3 regions of the Methylomonas sp. DH-1 genome follow, and region 1 is predicted to be linked to each of the others. Evidence: riboswitches for the same ligand, from Rfam matches in the RefSeq annotation. Region 1 holds a riboswitch; each other region holds the start of a gene.
What was found. A riboswitch is a leader RNA that binds a small molecule or an ion and turns the genes downstream of it on or off. The one in region 1 is predicted to bind cyclic di-GMP.

Region 2: it holds a riboswitch for cyclic di-GMP, as region 1 does, so the genes downstream of both, VXJ35_RS00350 (hypothetical protein) here and VXJ35_RS01735 (hypothetical protein) in region 1, are expected to answer to the same signal.
Region 3: it holds a riboswitch for cyclic di-GMP, as region 1 does, so the genes downstream of both, VXJ35_RS10405 (filamentous haemagglutinin family protein) here and VXJ35_RS01735 (hypothetical protein) in region 1, are expected to answer to the same signal.

What each region holds. Positions count from the first base shown of each region.
Region 1 is NZ_CP143089.1:379,887-382,150, forward strand. Features, by position in the region: gene recB (exodeoxyribonuclease V subunit beta) at 1-53, shown strand, start outside; gene VXJ35_RS01730 (hypothetical protein) at 121-495, shown strand; cyclic di-GMP riboswitch class I at 603-682, shown strand; gene VXJ35_RS01735 (hypothetical protein) at 745-1,575, shown strand; gene VXJ35_RS01740 (hypothetical protein) at 1,650-2,264, shown strand, end outside.
Region 2 is NZ_CP143089.1:82,146-84,409, reverse strand. Features, by position in the region: gene VXJ35_RS00355 (hypothetical protein) at 1-451, opposite strand, end outside; gene VXJ35_RS00350 (hypothetical protein) at 702-1,505, opposite strand; cyclic di-GMP riboswitch class I at 1,630-1,708, opposite strand; gene VXJ35_RS00345 (TonB-dependent receptor) at 1,955-2,264, opposite strand, start outside.
Region 3 is NZ_CP143089.1:2,219,682-2,221,945, forward strand. Features, by position in the region: cyclic di-GMP riboswitch class I at 632-710, shown strand; gene VXJ35_RS10405 (filamentous haemagglutinin family protein) at 750-2,264, shown strand, end outside.

The DNA of each region.
Region 1 (2,264 bases):
GCCCGGAACCAAGCCGGCTCGCCGAGTTGGCCGAGGTGTTTTTTCGAGCCTAAATAGCCACTTCCTACTGCGCAGAGGGCGTTAGCGTCTTCATTGCCACCCGCGGCTAGCGCGCCGTGAATGTCTCTGTCCGGTACGATCCGGTGCCGCCGACCGCTGCCGAAATATGTTAAATCACCGAAACCGATATCGGGATTTGCCGCCATCGAAAATAAAGGTGTTTTCTTACAAGCGCTTATCGACGGCGATTTAATTTCCAATTGGGTTATATCGCCGGTTTTCGGTCACCGCTTTTTGCCGGTGGCCGCCGTCGCCGACTCTCGCCGCAACCGGCGGCCACCAATCCAATACCCCTGCCAACGCCTTGTCTGCCTGTCGCCAACCCACTGCCGCTGCGCTTTGCAACCGCTCGGCGGCGGCAGTCGTGCGGTTTTCCGTGCCCTTTGTCCGGACTGCATGCAACTGGCACACAATCTGCAATTTCGACCGCAGTGACCGTAACGCATCCCGGCCGGCAATTGCGCCCGGATCGGCGCGTTAGCGGGCAGCGCAGACAGCAAGGAATGCGCCGTTCGGATGCGATCCGTTACGGCCTCAAGGAAGAGACGCTTCGCCACATCCGCCGCAAGACGGAGCCGGAAAGCCGCGGGTCTTGCTATGCCGAGACAGCCGGGCCGCCTCTCGAACGGGAGCCATCGGCGGCTTGAATCCGCCAATTGTATCTTTCAATTTAAGGAAAAAATTATGCAACAGACTGGATCGAAATCGCTGCGGCTACGCTGCTTCCTGGCCGCCGGCGCGCTGGCATTGGCTAACGCGGCAAACGCCGGCACCTTGAGCGGCGGCGTGTTCAACATTTCCTTCGACCATCCGGACGATTTGTTGTCCGGCTTGACCCTGGGCGACGGCGCGCTCACCGGGTATTACGTCGCCAATTATTTCGACAAACCGGTGGCCGACACTATGGATGCGTCGCAGATGGTAACTGTGCCGACCGGCAGCTATCCGGCGCCGGCCACGCTGTCGTTCGAGATCAACCCGTCCAGTTTGGCCGGCACCGGCATTCCGTTCGGCAGCGGCGGCCGTAACAACAAAGCCACTACGCTGGCCTGGGACAGCAGCCAGGATGCGTTGGCCAATGCTTCCAGCTTTACTGCCAGCGGCGTCGCCGGCTTGAACGGCGTGGTAATGACCCGCGGCAGTTTCACCGGTACCCTGCTGTCCGGCGATTACCAATTCGGCTACGTCGCGGCGCGCAACAACGGCGTCAATAGCGGCTGGGCTTTGACCAACAACGTCAGCTTTGCCTCCACCACTTTCGATACCCGCAACATTAGCGTGACGACCGACGGCGACAAACTGCTGTTTACCGGCGAACTCTGGTGGTCCGCCAGTACCAGTGCCTTTCTGTTCGGCGGCGACGGCCTCAGCCAAGCCGGCCGCGCCGGTAGTTTCAGCCTGGTTTCGCCGGCTCCGGCCGCGGTTCCGGTGCCGGCTGCGGCTTGGTTGTTCGGCAGCGGGTTATTTGGCGTCATGGCAGCCGTTAGTCGCAAACGCGCGGCCCTTTCCGCTTGAGCCGGCTAACGCACCCGAGCTAGTGCATCCGGGTGCGTTTTTACAGACTTCGTAAGCTTATTCCACCCGCGAACATGATGAACATCCAGTTAGTTAGATTATTAACCTCCCGTTTCGGCGCAGGCGCGCTGCTGGCGGCGGCAGTCTCGGCGCCGGCAGCGGCCGCCACGGTCTCCGGCGGCGCGATGATCGTAAATTTCGACCGCAACGCGCTGGCGGCAGCCATCGCGATCGACGAAACTCCGGCGCCGGCCATGTACCTGGAGGAGTTTTTCGACGCGCCGGCGTCGCGCAGCCGCAGCTATAACCAGATTCTGGAAGACCACTTGGTGCCGGGAGTCAGCGAAATCGCCGCGACCGGATTGGCTTTGGCCGTCAACCCCGGCCAGGTCGCCAATTTGACCGGTCGCCGCAGCAAACCGACCACCCTCGATTTCGACCCGGCCAACTTCGCGGCTTCCGTGAGCGGCGCGATCGGCTTGGCCGGCGTGTTCCGCTTCCGCGTCGATACCGGTACCGACTTCAACCGCATATTGTCCGGCGATTACACGCTGGAATACGATGCCGCCAATATCGACGCCGCCAGCGGCCGCTCGGGTTGGAGCCTGTATAACCATGTTTCCTTCCGCGCCGAATCCTTTAATTTGTTTAATGTCGTGATGGGGCTCGATTCGGACAGTTTCAGCCTT
Region 2 (2,264 bases), 300 kb from region 1:
TGACATTGTTTTGCAGGTACCAGCCGCTGGGTGTGCCGTCTTGCCCCAAATCGGCCCAGGCATTTTGCCGATTATTCGGGTTGTACAGCAAAGAATAGTCGCCAGTGATGAGCGATCCGCTGTAGAGGCCGCGGAACAGCTCGATACCGGTCATGCCCAGCAAACCCGTCCCGGCCAGGGTCTCGCTGTCGATTGAAAAGTTGGGCGTGGTGGATTTGACGTGGCGGTTGGCGGCCTGGCCTGTCGGATTGCTGCTGCCGACCGGCGTGATGTCATGCACCAAATTCAGGGCCGAAACTTCCGTGCGGCTGGTATTGCCCAGGTAAAAATACGAATCGCTGTAGCTTTTATAATCCGAAGCCTGCGTATCGAAAAACTGCACTAAAAAGTCGCCGGGATTAGAGGCCGTGCCGCCGTTGAGTAAGGCAAAGGCATTGCGGTCCAGGTTCATCGTAAAAGTCCCGCCCGCCGCGGCATTCAGCGTGGCCGCGAATGCACCGAAAGGGGTGAAAAATACACCTGAAACGCTGAGCGTAAGGACAAAGAAAATTCTTGGTGCCGAACCGGCACAACGAAAAGCAACTGACATGGGCGCTCCTGCGTAAATTAAGATTCCGGGGCGTTAGCCGGCCTGACCGGCGCAATTCCGGGAAAACCGCAACCGATCCCGAAAAAGCGTCGGCTGCGGCGCATAACCCGTGTTAAACCGCGGCTTGCCGGCGGGCGATGCCCAGCAAACCCAATAAACCGGACCCCATCATCCAAACGGCAGCCGGAACCGGTACTGCGGAAATTGAGCCGACGCTCAGTTTGAACGTGCCGACATTGGCCCCCTCGGTTCCAAACAACATGCTGGCATTGTCGGCACTCAGCAGCAAATTACCGGTCAATTGCCAGTTATTGGCATCTGTGAAGACCAGTGCCAAATCGGCCAACGCATAGGCTTCCATAGGGAAGAAAATATTGTTTTGCAAAGACCAATAGGCAGAAGCGCTGTTGTACTTAAGCGAATAATCGCCATAGACCATACCGCCGCCAGCATAAGGGCCGGCAAGCGCGGTGGCGCCTATGCCGATGGCTTGCACCCCGAGCATGCCCAGTTGCCCTGTTCCGGCAAAGCTGCCGGAATCGGAGTCGATGGCAAAGTCGGCGGAAGTGGCTTGAGCGTGGCGAGAAGTTGCTTGCACCGAATTGACAGAAGTACCGGTCAGGGTGTGGATCAAATTAGTAGAGTCCGATTCGACATTATCCCGACCGGCTAACAGCGCACCACCCGACTGCGTGGTGTAGTCGGATTCGGCCGCGTTATAAAACCGGTCGTTGAATATGCCGGCAATACCGCTGGCGCTGCCACCCAACATGTTGGCAAAGGCATCGCGGTCGAAATTGATGGTAAAAGTGCCGCCGGAACTGGCGTTTAGCAAGGTAGCGCTAGCGTTTGTCGAGGCGAATGCAAATGCTAGGGTTAGCGCTGGAAAGAGTAACTTGGCGGGTTTGGTATGCATATTTTTTCCTTAAAAATTACGGTTTACGGTTAGCGTTTAACTTGCAAACGCCAGGTGTCGAACCGGTAACGAGATAATCCGGTTCGATCGGCTGCCGCGTTACGACAGCCTCAACCTGTCGGTCGAAGGCAACCCGGCCGTCTTGTCGTCCAAGACCCGTGGCTTTCCGGCTCCGCCTCGCGGCGGATGTGGCTGGTGTCCTATGCCTGCAACATCGCTCCAGGCTGGCGAGATCACCAATGGCTACAGCGCGGCATCGATGGCCGTAGCGGGGCGGCGAAGTTCGATGCCGCCGCCAAAGCGTTCGCAACGGGATCGAAACATCGTCATATAGGAAGTCGGATGAACTAAAAAAACGACCACAAAAAAGTGGCGAACAGGTTTAATTTTTTGCGTCGACCGGGTTGGCGCGCGCGGTGCGAATACGGCGACTCGGCGCGGAGGATGGCTCAGTATTTCACCGACAAGGTCGCGAACAGCGACGTATTGGCCGCCGGCGCCACCCGGCCATCGAAATAGTCGTAGGGTAGGAAATAACGTTCGCCGGTCAGATTCTTGACGGTTGCGGCTAACTTAAAATGTCCGGTTTCGTAAGCGATGGCGGCATCGAAGCTGTGATAGCCGCTAGTTTTAAAGCCATTGTTGTTCGACAAAAAGGCGCCGTCGCGCAGATAAACGCCAAATCCAGCGCTCCAGCCATTAAGGATTCCGGCTTGAAAGCGGTAATGGCTCCAAACTCTTCCGGAATTTTCCGGCACC
Region 3 (2,264 bases), 1.8 Mb from region 1:
TCGGTAATTATTGGCGGTCTATTTTTTATATATGTTTAGCGGTTGAAGTCTGTTATGTTTTTCTAGTTTAAATATTTGATATTGTCATAATTTCGTCATAAATATTATTTAATACCTTGGTGCAGTTATTAAATCCGGTTGAGTATTTAAACTGTTAGGGCATGATTTTTTCGAATTGCCGTGTTTTCGATTCGGCGGCTATATATGGCGCTGGCAAAGTTGAATTTAGCTTTGCTGTTGCAGATTCGATTATTTAGAAAATAGGGTTCGGATCGGGTGTTGAATAAATCCCTGTTTTTTTAAAGGTCCTGTAGGAGCAGGCCATGTCTGCGACAGAAGCCGTTTGATCGCGGGCACGGCCCGCTGCTACCGTCGATAACTTAACGACATTGGGACAAGCCGGAACGGGATTTAATTTTAGAAGTTTCCAGCAGAGAATCCGAATTATCGGATTCGTAGGATCAGCTCGGGCCGGTTCGTAATATTGAGTTGATAAAAGTTGGTTTGGGATGGCTATTCAGCCAAAACCAATCTTTTGCGGAAAACGATTTACCGGCCTGAGAAATCGGCGCTAGGCAGAACGCCGTAAACAAAGCCGAACGAACAAGTTTCAGGCAGGTTTTTTAATTTTTATTGCAATTGCCAAACCCGTTGCGAAGCGGGGACGGAAAGCCACGGGTCTTGGATGTCGAGACAGCCGGGTTGCCGCCAGTACGCTGGTGAACTTAACCGATCGAGGCAACCGAGACATGGCTAAATCCGCGGCATTTCCACGGCAGACATCCTGCGAACCGTTCCGACTGAATCCTTTGGTGGCCTGCGTCCGCTTGGCGCTGACCGGCGGTATGCTGGTTGGCGGCGCCAATCCGGTTTGGGCCGAATTGCCGATTCCGGCGGCGACCTGGGTCACCAGCGGCGCAGCGACCAGCCAAGTGATCGGCAATACCCTGCGGATCGACCAGACCACCGACAAAGCGATTCTGAACTGGGACCAGTTCAACGTCGGCCGGGAAAACACCGTGCAATTCGTGCAGCCGAACAGCCAATCGATCGCTTTGAACCGGATCAACCAGCACGATCCCAGCCGAATTTTCGGCCAGATCGTCGCCAACGGCCAAGTCTACCTATACAACAAAAACGGGTTCGTGTTCGGCAAGGATGCGGTGATTAATACCAACACCGTGGTCGCGACCACGCTGAACATCAGCGACGAAATATTCAACCGCGGCATTACCCGGGTATTCGACGAAAACAACAGTGCGGCATTGGCGATAGAGCCGATGGCGCCGGGCGATACATTGGACCCGAAGACCGCGAAAATTCTGATCGAGGCCGGCGCCAAAATTTCCACCGATAACAACGGCCGCATTATCATCGTCGCGCCCGAAATCGAGAACCGCGGCACGCTGAGCGGCGGCAAGCAGGGCCAAATCATCCTGGCCGCCAGCCAGGACAAAGTCTATTTGCAAACGGCGAACAAAGACGATCCGTTCGCCGGTCTGATCGTGGAAGTGGATACCGGCGGCAAGGTCACCAACGCCACGTCCGGTAACATCAGCGTGCGCCAGGGCAACGTGACGATGGCCGGCTTCGTCGTCAACCAGCAAGGCCGGGTCAGCGCCACTACCTCGGTCAACGTCAACGGTTCGATCCGCTTGCAAGCTGCCGAAAAGAGCGGTGTGCTTGGTTCGCGTCTGGTGGCGACCCGTACCGACCGCGCGGCCGATGCCGGCGACGGCCTGGGTACCAAGGCGACCGTGACCTTCGGCGCCAACAGCAACACCGAGATTGTGGCCGACGCCGAGGGCGGCAGCGCCGCCGACGGCCAAGTGCAGCCCGATTCCTATCTGGCGGCGACGGCCAACACTATCGTGGTCGAGGGTGGCGCCAGCATCAAAGTCCCTAGCGGTAAAGTCAACTTGACCGCGACCGACAATCTGGCCAAACCCAATTTGGGTACCAAGGGCAGCATCCGCGTCGACAGCAACGCGGTCATCGACGTTTCCGGTTATAAAAACGTCGCGGTGGCGATGGAACGCAACGTCGGCGAGGTGTCGGTACAAAGCTTCGATTTGCGCGATGCGCCGTTGCAGAAGTCCGGCGTGTTGAAAGGCAAAACGGTTTACGTCGATTTGCGCGGCGACACCCAAATCGTCGATACCGCCGGCGCCAAGGACCGTATCAGCCGCAGTATTCAAGAACGGCTGGCCGAGGGCGGTACGATTACGCTGACCTCCGGTGGCGACATTGCCGTCAACCAAAAC